Regions from separate parts of the Bradyrhizobium sp. CCBAU 051011 genome, predicted to be linked through region 3. Evidence: riboswitches for the same ligand, from Rfam matches in the RefSeq annotation. Region 3 holds a riboswitch; each other region holds the start of a gene.
What was found. A riboswitch is a leader RNA that binds a small molecule or an ion and turns the genes downstream of it on or off. The one in region 3 is predicted to bind cobalamin.
Positions count from the first base shown of each region.

Region 1: it holds a riboswitch for cobalamin, as region 3 does, so the genes downstream of both, ACH79_RS24500 (DUF1636 domain-containing protein) here and ACH79_RS44670 (DUF1636 family protein) in region 3, are expected to answer to the same signal.
Region 2: it holds a riboswitch for cobalamin, as region 3 does, so the genes downstream of both, ACH79_RS08635 (TonB-dependent receptor) here and ACH79_RS44670 (DUF1636 family protein) in region 3, are expected to answer to the same signal.
Region 4: it holds a riboswitch for cobalamin, as region 3 does, so the genes downstream of both, ACH79_RS24555 (TonB-dependent siderophore receptor) here and ACH79_RS44670 (DUF1636 family protein) in region 3, are expected to answer to the same signal.

Region 1 is NZ_CP022222.1:5,254,110-5,257,322, reverse strand. Features, by position in the region: gene cobN (cobaltochelatase subunit CobN) at 1-56, opposite strand, end outside; gene cobW (cobalamin biosynthesis protein CobW) at 71-1,084, opposite strand; gene cobU (bifunctional adenosylcobinamide kinase/adenosylcobinamide-phosphate guanylyltransferase) at 1,105-1,623, opposite strand; gene ACH79_RS24500 (DUF1636 domain-containing protein) at 1,620-2,069, opposite strand; cobalamin riboswitch at 2,179-2,369, opposite strand; gene ACH79_RS24495 (cobyrinate a,c-diamide synthase) at 2,687-3,213, shown strand, end outside.
Region 2 is NZ_CP022222.1:1,793,859-1,797,071, forward strand. Features, by position in the region: gene ACH79_RS08630 (iron ABC transporter permease) at 1-823, opposite strand, end outside; cobalamin riboswitch at 959-1,159, shown strand; gene ACH79_RS08635 (TonB-dependent receptor) at 1,271-3,213, shown strand, end outside.
Region 3 is NZ_CP022222.1:8,527,881-8,531,093, reverse strand. Features, by position in the region: partial or broken gene ACH79_RS40150 (cob(I)yrinic acid a,c-diamide adenosyltransferase) at 942-1,251, opposite strand; cobalamin riboswitch at 1,290-1,507, shown strand; partial or broken gene ACH79_RS44670 (DUF1636 family protein) at 1,596-1,925, shown strand; gene ACH79_RS44665 (cobaltochelatase subunit CobN) at 1,974-2,411, shown strand; gene cobG (precorrin-3B synthase) at 2,408-3,213, shown strand, end outside.
Region 4 is NZ_CP022222.1:5,268,220-5,271,432, forward strand. Features, by position in the region: gene ACH79_RS24555 (TonB-dependent siderophore receptor) at 1-1,574, opposite strand, end outside; cobalamin riboswitch at 1,605-1,806, opposite strand; gene ACH79_RS24560 (CbtA family protein) at 1,848-2,585, opposite strand; gene ACH79_RS24565 (CbtB-domain containing protein) at 2,592-2,777, opposite strand; gene ACH79_RS24570 (hypothetical protein) at 2,834-3,109, opposite strand; gene ACH79_RS24575 (PepSY domain-containing protein) at 3,149-3,213, opposite strand, start outside.

The DNA.
Region 1 (3,213 bases), 3.3 Mb from region 3:
TCGCGCGCGACATCGCCATCGTCGATGCCGCCTGAGGTGTCGAGCTTGAGGTGCATCTGACTCTCGCGGATTACTCCACCAACGCCCGCCGCACGGCGGTCCCGTCAAATCCCTTTAGCCCGATCACGACGAGACGCTCGGCCTGCTTCGCATCCGGCCGGCCGAACACCAGATCGACGCGGCTCCCGACAGCCTGCACCACCACGGGCGCGACCTTGTCCGAAACCCGCGCATGGCCCTTGACGCGCAACACACCTTCGAGACCGAGCGCGTCGCTGATCCGAGCACGCATCTCGTCGACGCTGAGGGCGATCGACGGCTTGACGACGATGCTGTCGAAATCGTCGTGATAATGTTCCTCTTCCTCGCCGTGATGGCCAGCGCGGGCAGCCACGTCTTCCTCGGCCTCGGCGTTCATTCCGATCAACACCGCGGGCGCCAATGTGCCCATCGACCGCACAACATTGACTCCTGGGCGGAGCGTAGCCTTCAACCGTGCTTCAATGTCGGTAAGCGCCATGGGCGATACCAGGTCGCTCTTCGAGAGCACGACCAGGTCGGCACAGGCCAATTGATCTTCAAACACCTCTTCGATCGGGTCGTCATGGTCGATGGATTCGTCTGCGGCACGCTGGTCTGCGACTGCGTCCTCATCGAGCGTAACCCGACCTTCCGACAGCGCAAGCGCATCGACGACTGTAACGACACCGTCAACCGTGGCGCGCGTTTTCACCGCCGGCCATGCGAATGCCTTGAGCAAGGGTTGCGGCAGCGCCAACCCTGAAGTCTCGATGACAATGGCATCGAGCGGCTTGTCGCGCCCCAACAGCAGTTCCATGGTCGGAATGAAGTCATCCGCCACAGTGCAGCAGATGCAGCCATTGGTAAGTTCGATGACGTCTCCCGGCGCGCAGGCGTTCGCTGCGCATTCTTCCACGAGGCCGCCGTCGAAGCCAGCGTCGCCGAATTCATTGACGACGACGGCGATGCGGCGTCCGTCGGCCTGGGTCAGCAGCGAGCGCAGCAAGGTGGTCTTGCCCGCGCCAAGAAACCCAGTCAGCACGGTAACCGGAACACGCGACATATTTCATTCTCCTTGAGCCACTAGCGCTTGAGCCAGAGCGGAAGTCCGGCTGCCATGAACACAACTTGCGGAACGGCGGCGGCGACTACCTGGTTCAGTCGCCCCTGCGCATCACGAAACGTCCGGCCGAGCGGCGTTTCCGGCACCAGCCCAAGGCCGACCTCGTTCGAGACAAAGACGACAGGATGCTTTGCGACACCGAGAAATCGCGTCAAACGCTGAGCTTCGACGTCTGGATTGCGTCCAGCGAACATCAGATTTGACAGCCACAAGGTGAGACAATCCACCAGCACGACGCGATTGCGGCTGGCTTCGCGCGTCAACGCGTCGACCAGCGCTAGCGGCTCTTCAATGGTGATCCAGCCCTCGCCACGGCGGGCGCGGTGCAACGCAATCCGGCTCTTCATCTCCTCGTCGCCGGCGGTAGCCGTCGCGACATAGACCTTCGCCAGCGCGCTGGCGCCTACAAGCGATTCTGCAAACGCAGATTTGCCGGAACGGGCGCCACCCAGCACCAAGGTAGTGGCCAGATCCGTCATTTCGGTGCGCGTCCGTCGTCCGGTGACCAACGGATGGGAGGTACCCGTGCCACCATGCCCTTTCGCAGCACCTCGGCACGTTCCCGCCAGGGGACCAGACCGAAATCGGATTTTTGGTAGGATTGCACGAATGATACCAGCGCCGCAGCGCCGCTTTCGGTCTGCAGATCGCCAAACATGAATGTATATCCGTCGGGACTCGTGACCGCGACCGTCGCTGGGCGCTTGCAAACGCTAAGGCATTGCACCGGGCGGACGGCAATGTTGGCGTCCTTCCCGATCGCAGCCTGCACAGCCGCGTACATCTCCGGGCCGACCACAGCAGCGCCGTCCGCCGCCTTGCAGGTGATGCAAACACTCACGACGACGGGCCTGTCAGGCAGGTTGGCCTGCGGCTGTTCGATCAAGGCTTGACGGGCGGGCTTAGTAGCGCTGTCGCGATCCATCAGTTGCTCGTATCATGGCCTTGCGGCCGCGAGCTTTGTTGGGTCGCGCTCGACGGCAAACGGCGCCATCGGGCTCGCTCCCGTCCGGTGCACCCCGCCCAGACGCCTCCAAAGCACAGTTCGTGATGGCAGGTCTCCTGGCTCGCGAGTCACTGCCCGTAGCCGCCTTCCCGGGATTTCCCAGTGGCACCGGCGCGGGCTCGTCGCTTACAGTTGCGGGGGCAGCGCCGGCGTTGACGTTTGTCGCACCGGCTTCCCTTTTCACCTTCCTAGGGAAGGACCATCGCCGATGACGCTAACCGCCGAAGATGCCCCGGTCAACGGCGGTTGACCCATCAGCGGAGTTGCGTCAGTTACCGCATGACAAGAAAGAACCTGATACCCAACGCAGCCGCCGAACCTTTCTAAAGTATAATCAAATACTTGCGGATGTGATTCACGCGCGGATCGACCGCAAGGCGAAACCGCTGCGATCGTTTGGGCCAAACCTAAGTTGATCAACAGATGGCGAGAGATCGATTCGAGGAAATTGGATCTGTGACCTTAGTGCAGGCAGATTCGTCCGTCGCAGGCAGCGTCGCGCAGGTGATTTTTGCGCTCGGTAATCGGCGCGCAGAATGATTGCTGCCCCTCCCCCGCGCGGTCTCATGATAGCTGCTCCCCGATCTGGCAGCGGCAAAACTACTTTGACGATCGGACTTCTCCGTGCTTACCGAAGAAGTGGAATTCGCGTGGCCGGCGCAAAATGTGGACCGGACTATATCGATGCGGCGTTTCATGGTGCCGCTTCCGGCCGGCCTGGCGTCAATCTCGATAGCTGGGCAATGAAACCTGGCCTGATCGCACAGCTTGCAGCCGAAGCTGCGAAGGACAGCGATCTGCTGATCTGCGAAGCGTCCATGGGTTTGTTCGACGGCGTTCCTGTTCAACCCGGTCGCAGCGGTTCATCTGCGGACGTGGCATCTGCGCTCGGCCTTCCCATTGTGCTGGTGCTCGATGTCAGCGCGCAATCGCAATCCGCGGGCGCAATCGTAAAGGGGTTTATGACCTTCGATGAACGGGTGAAAATTGCTGGCATCGTTCTGAACCGCGTCGCCAGCGAAAGGCATCTTCGCCTGGTAAGTGATGGAATTACCAAACTTGC
Region 2 (3,213 bases), 2.4 Mb from region 3:
GCGCGACCAGGCCGATGAAACCGATGGTGCCGGTAACCGCGACCGCACCGCCGACGCCGAGTGCGACGCCCGAGATCACGAACAGCCGGAGGCGGCCGACATCGACGCCGAGGCTTTGCGCGGTTTCCTCGCCGAGACTGAGCGCGCGAAAGGCATGGCGCTGGCTGAACAGCATGATCGCGCCGGCAATGATGAAGGGAAACGCCAGCATCACATGCTGAAAACTGCGGTCCTCCAGCGAGCCCAACAGCCAGAACGCGATCTCCAGCACCACGAAGGGATTGCTGGAGAGGTTCATCACCAGCGCGGTGGCAGCACCCGCGAAACTCGATATCGCGAGCCCCGAGAGGATGAGGATCAGCAGCCCGGCATTGCGGCCGGCGATGGTGAGCAGCACAAACACCGAACCGAAGGCCGCAGCGATCGCCGCAACCGGCAGCGCGTAGGAGCGCACATCGGCCAGCCCCAGCGCAATCACCAGCACGGCGCCGAAGGCGGCCGATTGCGGCGCGCCGAACAACGAGGGCGAGGCCAGTGGATTGCGGAGCAAGCCTTGCAGCGAAGCGCCCGACAGGCCAAGAATAGCGCCGATCGCGAGCGCCAGCAGCGTGCGCGGCAGGCGGATCTCCCGCACGATCACCTGCGATACGTCGCTGCCGGCGCCCAACAGCGCTTGCACCACTGAAAGCGGCGACAGCCGCACCGGCCCGATGCCAAGCGAGATCAGCATCAGGAACACAACGAGGACGGAAAGCGCCGCCACCGCGCCGATCCGCCGGCGCGTGGCAATCTCGTTGGTCAGGGTTACGGCCTCAACACTCATCGATCGTCCTAAAGCAGTTTTGCCCGCTCCGGTACAGACGGTCGGGCACGCGTGCTCATGCGGCAAAAATAGCGCACTCGTCCAGTAGGGATCGCTCGGCGCGCTGGGGCGGATTGACTCAGACTTTGACAGACTTCTACCATAGTTCCCGACGGTTCCCGTTTTGGGGATCAAAAGGGAATGCGGTGCGGGGAAAATCCCCCAATTCCGCGGCTGCCCCCGCAACTGTAAGCGGCGAATCCTTCGTCACACGCCACTGGGCTCTCGGTCCTGGGAAGGCGACGATGGGGTAACGACCCGCGAGCCAGGAGACCTGCCGTCAGCCGTGGTCACACGCGAAGATGTCGGTCGGGGAGTACAGACATTAGCTTCACCTAAGCTCGGTTAGCATACGGTGAGACTTGGTTCGCTGTGACGTGCCACTGACGTCATACCGAGGTCTGAACCATGTCTTCCACCAACAGAGCCGCTACGCGCCGCCGCGTCTGGCTTGCTTCCAGCTTCCTCATACCGATCGTGTCGCTCGGCATTTCCGGCGCAGCGGCACAGACGCCGCCTGAGCAATTGCCGCCGATCGAGATAACCTCGCCCACGGACCTGAATCGGACCCGCGCCAAACCGACCTATGATGAAGGATCGACCTCGCGCCGCGTCGTGCCGGCGGCAGCGCCCCCGACCGGCACACGGCCCGCAGCCGGGACCGGTTCGGGCGCCTCATCGCAAAGTGCTTCGCAAGGCGCGGGCGGCAGCGGCGGCCGGCAGTTTTCAGGTATTGTCGGCACGGCGTCGACCGTTATTACCGCCGAAGAGATCGCGCATTCGCCCGCACAAACGTTGCAGGAAATCATCGCGCAAACGCCCGGCGTGCAACTGACGAGCCTGTATGGCGGCGTCAACGGCGCCAAGACCAGCGTCGACCTCCGCGGATTCGGCGCTTTCGCGACCTCAAATACGCTGGTGCTCATCAACGGCCGAAGGCTCAACGACATCGACATGGCCGGCGTCGATTTTTCGACCATTCCACTCAATTCGATTGAGCGCATTGAAATCACCCGCGGCAACAGCGGCGCGGTGCTCTACGGCGACAACGCGGTCGGCGGCGTCGTCAACATCGTCCTGAAGGACGGCGTCGGCGGCCCTCCTGTTGCCATGCGCGCCGAGGCCGGCGCCGGCTCGTTCAACCAACGGCTTGCGAATGTCTCGGCCGCTACCAATTACGGACCTTGGTCGACGTCCTTCTATGGCAACGCCATCAAGTCCGACGGTTACCGGGTCAACAACGCCCTCGACCAGCGCAACGGGGTCGGCAATCTCAATTATTCCACACCGGACCTCAAGGCCTTCCTTACGGTGACCGGCGACGACCAGAAGCTCGGTTTCCCGGGCGGACGCACCGTCGATCCCTCCATCGGACTAGATCAACTCGTCACCGATCGCAGAGGCACCAATACGCCGTTCGATTACGGCAACCAGCAGGGCGCCAGCGCCACCACCGGCTTTACCAAGACAATCATGAATGGCGTCGACCTGATTGTCGACGGCGGCGTTCGGAAGAAGGACACGCAAAGCGGTTTCTTCGGCGCTGTACCGTTTGCCTCGCCACTTCCGAGCTTCTCCTCCACCTATAACGACGCATCCTTGCTGACCTGGTCGATCACGCCGCGATTGAGCATCAAGAACTCGATCTTCGGAATTCCCTCGCAGATCCTGACCGGCATCGATTATTACGACGCGACATTCAATCAGGACCGCGGAGCGTTCAAAGGCCTTGCGCCGACCCACATCTACGACCTGTCGCAGCAGACGCTGGCCGGCTACTGGCAGCACACGGTCGGCCTATTGCCGACGACCGATTTCTCCTATGGCGCCAGGGTTCAAAATACCAGCCTGAGTGCCCGGGATCGGTTTGATCCCAATGCACCCGGTTGCGCCATGTTCTTCAATTGCAGCCCCGCGGCCTCTCCATTGGACAGCAACGAAACACAGTACGCGCTGCATGTTGGCCTCGAGCATCGCTTCAACAGCGTGTTCTCGGTATTCGGCCGCGCCGCGCGCGCATTCCGAACCCCGACCGTCGACGAGCGCGTCTCCAGCGGTCCCTTCTTCGTTCCAGGGACTTTCCAGTTGAAGACCCAGACCTCGCACGACATCGAGGGCGGATTCCGCATCAAGAGCGGTGGCTTCCAGATGCAATCGAGCATCTACAGCATGGACCTCGAGAACGAGATCCACTTCATCCCGGCGCTGTTCTTCAACGTGAACCTCGATCCGACCCGCCGCTACGGCTCCGAGACCAGCGCCTCGCTGCGTGTCAGCGATACGGTGACGCTCCGCGGCGGCATGGCCTATACGCGCGCTGTCTTTCGCGAGGGGCCGTTCGCAGGCGACGA
Region 3 (3,213 bases):
TGCAATTCGGCCAGAGCTTACGCCTGGTCACCAGAGCGTCCTGCGCGAATGAGGCGATTTAGATCAAGGGTCGCTGAACGCATGTCTTTATGTATCAACAGCATAGATGCATCCCATCGAAACAATCGATTTCACCAGTTTTGCGGAATGCTGTTAGAAAGCGAGCATAGTCTGGTGCAAATGGCACACATACTCGGACGTCACTTCCATCGCGGATGAGTGATCACAGGTGGGCGAAGCATTGGCGGACAGCCTCTTTTCGGTGGGTTCATCTTGAAGCATATCTTTGATGATCGCCTCAAGATTACGTGACCGACGCACTTGTCGAGCTTCACGCGATCGTTGGGCCGAATTCCCTGAATAGAGCAGAAGGAAGCGAAACCTGATTTCATTTGGAACGTATATCGGCCTTCCCGTGGCTAAAGTTAACGGCGAATGCCCCCGCCGTAAATGAACCGCCGGCACCCTCCCTCTGCCGACGGAAGCTGGTGCGATGTGTAGCAGCGTCGCTCCCCCCCAGACTGACTTCCGCCCGGCCGCCGAAAAGGAGGCCGGGCATTTTTTTGGCGAGCAGGAGCGCCAGCTTGCAGATCTTGCATTTGATCTCACTCACGCCCATGAATTCAGGGGGCGGCGCCGCGTCCTCGCACCAATCCATCGATAGGTCAGAACGGCCCATCGGATTAGTTGATGTCTGTCAGCGGCCTATTATTCCGCAACGATAGTGGGCCGGCAGAAAAGCTTTTTTCCTAAGGACAGGCATGGCATTTACCAGTTGCGCTTCGGCCAATCGCCAGGTTCGCATCAAATGCATCGCGGTCAGCATCCTGATTTGTTGACCTACGAGTTGACACGCGATGAAGGCTCTGGATGGAAAGTTGAAACCTAGGCTATCGTCGAGTGGTAAATTCCTTCGCCGATCGCCGATGTTCCCAGTTGGCGCGACACAATTCACCAAAATGTCTGGTCAGCAGCGGGCGCTCGCCGGTGTCCCACGCACCTTTGATGAATTGCATCATGGCGCAGGGAAAGCCATGCGCAACGCACCGCATGATCATGCCGAGAGCCAAGGAGGATTTCCCTTTGCTCGCGCAGGTGTGGACGATGATGAGTCCCTTCTCACCGCTCTTGGCGGCTATCATCCGGTCGCGCGCTGCTTTTTTTCTTCGCCATTTTGGCCGCATGGTGGGCGTCCAGCGAGGCTTCAGAGGTCACGGTTTCGTCCTCAGCGGCATCAGGTTCGGAAGTCATGAGCACGCTCTACGGCTTGACAAGCTGCACGCTTGGGCAAATGGTGGGGTGGCGTTGGTTCCTGTCCTAGGACAGGCGAAGAGGGAATGCGATAGGGCTCTAGCCGCGAAGCTTGGACCTGAAGCGCAGCCGCCCCCGCGACCGTGACCGGAGAGATCTCTAGGAGCCACTGACCCGTCAAGGGTTGGGAAGGTGGAGATCGAAGGGAAAACCTGCTCCGCAAGCCGGGAGACCTGCCAGCGCAGAGACTTGAGACCGGCGGACGGGGTGCTCCGCGACGGCAACGAACCGTAGTGTCTCCGGTTCGTGCGCCTCATCGCCTCCGCCAAAAATCGAGGAGGGCGATGACCGTCACGCTTCATGTCTGCATCACCTGCCGTGCCGACCAACCCGTAAGAGAAGGCAAAATCACGCCAGGCGCGCGTCTGCACAGCGCCATTCTCGCCGGCGTGCCGGAAGACGTCCACGTGGTTCCGGTCGAATGCCTGTCTGCTTGTAGCCAGGGTTGCGCGCTCAGCGCGCCTGGACGGTGGTCTTACGTCTGCGGCCGCCTGTCCGACATAAACGCGCCGGACGTGATCGCCGGTGCTGCGGCCTATGCGGCGACGGCCGACGGCATCGTGCCGTGGCGCAGCCGGCCGGAGATCTTCCGCAAACAATCGCTTGCCCGCATTTCCACCGATTACCATGAAACGGATCTGCTGCTCGCCGCAGACTATGCCGTGCATGAGGCGGGCCTTGCGCCCGCGGCGGCGCGCCTCGGCGCGGCCACACCATCGCTCTACCACCTACGCGACACATCCCGATCAGCCGCGTGCTCGCTCGTTGACCGAGGAAATTTCGCGCGTTGTGCGTGCGCGTGCGGTCAACCCAAATGGATGTCCGGGATGATGCGCCACGGCTTTCGGGGCGCGGCGGAAATCGCTGCCACGCTAGAGCATATGGCCAGCTTTGCACATCTTGCCGATGCGGTGCCCACGCATCTCTTCGATCTCTATTACGACGCGATGCTTGGCAGCGACAACGTGCGCACTTTCATGGCGCGCGAGAATCCGGCGGCGCTTGCGGCGATCGAGACTTGCTTCACCCGTTTGAATCAAGCTTCGCCCTGGAGGACACGGCGCAATTCGATTGCGGTCGCGCTGCGGGAGGCTTCATGAGCGCTGTTGCGATCAAGGGCTGGTGCCCCAGCGCCTTACGGCCGATGCGGTCGGGAGATGGGCTCGTGGTTCGCATCCGGCCGCACGGTGGCCGGCTGGCTCCGAAGCAGGCAGCGGGAATTGCGGTGCTGTCCGAGCGCTACGGCAACGGCCTGATCGATCTGACCAGCCGGGGCAACCTGCAAATCAGGGGTGTCAGTGATCAAGGTCATCGGCCCTTGATCGAGGAACTCTCACGGCTGCACTTGCTCGATCCCGATGCGGAGTCGGAAGCGCGGCGCAACATCCTTGTCTCGCCCTTCTGGAGCGCCAGTGACGATACCTGTTTTCTCGCAGCAGAACTTGAACGCGGGCTTGTGATGGGACCGCCCGACCTGCCGACCAAATTCGGCTTCGCCGTTGATTGCAGCACAGAGCCCGCGCTGGCCGGCGCCTCCGCCGACATCCGGATCGAGCGCAGCATCGCGGGAGAGCTGATCGTGCGTGCCGACGGTGCGGAGCATGGTCGTCCCGTCTCACGGACAGAAGCGGTAAGCGTTGCGCTCGCGCTTGCCGAGTGGTTCGTCGACTCGGGCGGAGCCAGGGAGGGGAGAGGGCGAATGAAAGCGCATGTCGGGGCTGGCGCAAAACTGCCCGACGCGCTTCGTAGCAACGTCAAGCCGGCTTGCATGATCGCGGAGCCGCGTCCCGGACTTTATCCGCAAGGCGCGATGGTCGCTGCGGCTTTCGGACAGCTGACACATGCCGCTCTCAGCCATCTTGCCGGATGCTCGCAAGGATTACGGATGACGCCCTGGCGCAT
Region 4 (3,213 bases), 3.3 Mb from region 3:
AGTCTCCCGTTGAAAAGGGTTTGGTCTATTCCGGCGTCATATCCGAAGCTCTGCTCGGGACTGAGCGAACTATTGCCGTAAGTTGGCGCGTAGAGCTGATAGAGGGTGGGGGCCTTGGCGCCGGTGCCGGCGCTGGTACGCAGCTTGGTGCCGGTTTCGACAATCGTGTAGGCCGCGGTCGCGCGCCAGGTCTCGAACCGGGCAACGTCGACGACATCGTCGATCCGTCCACCAAGGCTGATGTTCAGCCGCTCGCCGATCGGCAATTGCCACAGCGCAAACACCGAATTGATATCTTGCGTTCCCTTGAGCTGGGGCGTCTGCGGCCCCGGAATCGGGAGCAGCTTGGTAGCATAGGTGTTTGCGGTTTCGTGTTGTGTTCTGGAGCCAAAAATAAGCGATCCTAGCGGCCCCATTTTCAGGTTGCCCTGGTATTCGGCGCCGACACTGTTGCCGACGTAATCGGAAATGGTCGATGTCGTGTTCTGCGGCAGTTTGTTGATCTTGTAGCTTACCTCGTTGAAGGAGCGGTCGATGTGGGTCTCGAACACGTTGAAGCTATGGTTCAGGACTCCGTCGAGCGTATCGAAAGAGGCGCGTCCCCAAACCTGCTGGAGCAGACGCGTGGCGCTTGAAGGCGTGTCGGGAAATGCGCCGGTCGCCGCATCATATGCCGATCGCGTGAACGAGGAGAGAACTCCGGATTCCAGCCGCACACCTTCTCCGGCGTCGTAGCCGATGCGCGCCGAGCCGCCGACGCGATCAAATCCGTCGCGCTCGAGCGGGCCATACTTGGCCTCAAGTGCCGGAATGCGATAACCAAAACGCGAGAAGCCGTTGCTGTGTTGTCCGCCTGCGGCAACAGCGTATGACCACGGACCAGCGGAGCCTGTCACCGATCCGCTGGTGGCGGCAGTGCCATAGCTTCCGCCCTCGGCGCGGACGTTGAATTGGGCGGGGCCGCCGCCCTTCCTGGTGATGATGTTGACGACACCGCCGATCGCGTCCGAGCCGTAGAGCGCACTTTGCGGCCCCTTCAACACCTCGATTCGCTCGATCGAGCTCGGCATGAGCATCGCGAAATCGAAGTCGCCGCTGGCGGCGGTTGGATCGTTGACACGAATGCCATCGATCATCACCAGGGTCTGACCGGTGTTGGCGCCGCGCAACCGGATGCTCGTCGTCGCGCCGGGGCCGCCGCTTTCGGTGATGTCGAGGCCCGGAACGGTTCGCAAAGCATCGACCAGGGACCCCGGATTGGTAGTTGCAATCGTCTCCTTGTTGACGACGCTAACGGCGCTTCCTGTACGGCTGAGCGGCTCCGGCGTTCGGTCCGGTGTGATCACCAATTCGGACGGTTGCGGTGGCGAGGAATCGGGCCTTGCCGGCACAGCCTGCCTCGTGCGCGCTGCGTTGTCCGTTCGGCGAACGGGCTTGGCGGGCTTGGCCGACGGCTTGGGTTCGACCACGACCTCTGGAAGTTTCTGCGGACCCGACTGGGCGATCGCCTCTTCAGGAAGGCCAAACAGGCCAAATAACGCGGCGAAGCCCGCGGCAAACCTACAGAATCCCATGACCACCTTTCCTTCGACCCACCGTCGAACGAGTTGAGCTTGGTCATCGGCCGGTCTCCTGGCTCGCGGTCGTCTCCCGGTCCGCCTTCCCAAACCAATGCAGGTTCAGTGGCTATGTTGGACTGAGAATGGCCGCTTACAGTTGCGGGGGCAGCTGCGGCATTGGGGGTGTTTCCCCGCACCGCATTCCCGTTTCACCTTCTACGAAGGCACCGATGACGGATGGAACGAAGCACAGAGCGACATCCGACGCAACCATTGGCGTCGACCCGCTTACGACGAGGCTCCGGACGATCGTGCGGAGAACCTATGAAAAAAAACACCGGTGAGGCAACCAAGCAACGCCCAGAACAGCAGGCTCGTAATGGTCACGGAGACCACGAACTGATGCGAGAGCGCATCGGGAACGTCGCTATGCGCGCCGGCATGCTGTGGCGCGCCAACCAGGTGTGGAGAGACGACCAGGCAAAATCCCAGCACGGTGGCCCAGACGGCGCGATGCAGAAAAATGAGACCCATGCCGAGGGCAGTTGCCAGTGCGGTCATGGTCCACCAAAGCTGACGTGCCCCCAGGGCGGCGACCGGTGCGCCCGGGAGCTCGGGCGGCAATCCAAGCCCCGGCGCGGCGGTGAAGACCACAAAGCCGCTTAGGCCCCACAACAGTGCTTCGTGCCGGTCTACGCCGCCGCGCATGGCATAGAAGCCGGCCAGCAAGAGCGAAAATCCAATTGCCGTGAGAATATTGGCGGCAGCCGTCAGGCCGTTGCGCTGCAATCCTTCGGCTGGTTTCCAAGCGGTGGCCTCATGTTCGTGAGAGGCGTGATTATGGGGCGCATGCCCCTTGGTGGATTCGCCCGTCGGCTTGACACCGGCTTCCGGCGCCTGGTGTTCGTAGGTTTCGGCTTTGAGGATCAGCGGGACGGTGCTGAAGTATTGCAGGACAGTGACCGCGGCACCGCCGATCAGTCCGCTCAAGACCGCGGAAAAGACAATCGAACGAAAAATCGACATCGCAAATCAGTGGCAGGGAAACGCATTCGAATGACGGACGTCGTGCGCGGCGTTGTGGACGGCATCGATATGGGAGAAACCGACGAACCCCACGATGAAGAGACCGAGAGCCATGGCGAGAGCTGCCTGGTAGACCACGCTCAGGTCATGACTGGCGATCGGCAAACTGGCAGCGGTACGAGTCTGTTGCATGACGGTTCTCCAAGGAAGCAGGCATTTCTAGCGGAAACGAATGTCTTTCGCGACCCCTAATTGCCCATTTGTTCGATTACGTCCCGGCTGGTGAGGTGAAAATTGACCCCGCGCGCAATTTCTCTTCGAGCAATTTTGGCCGCCGCCGCGGCACGGAAGGCGCGCTCCTGGTTGCGAAAAAAGGCCAGGCAATCATCAGGCTCCGGAAAAAACTGCAGTAGCGTTCGAAAGGCAAGCCGATGCACCATGCAGAAGCCGCGATGGTTGTCCGGCTCGAACGCCAAAGCGTCGATATCATCCCGCCAGCAAACTGGATTGTCGCTTTGATGCAACGGTAACTCCGGAGTTCAGCCCAGCGGAGCGGATTCGCTTTAGCCGCGCAGGTAGCGCCAGCCGATAACGACGCCGCTCACCGAGACGATAGCGCCCAGAATCG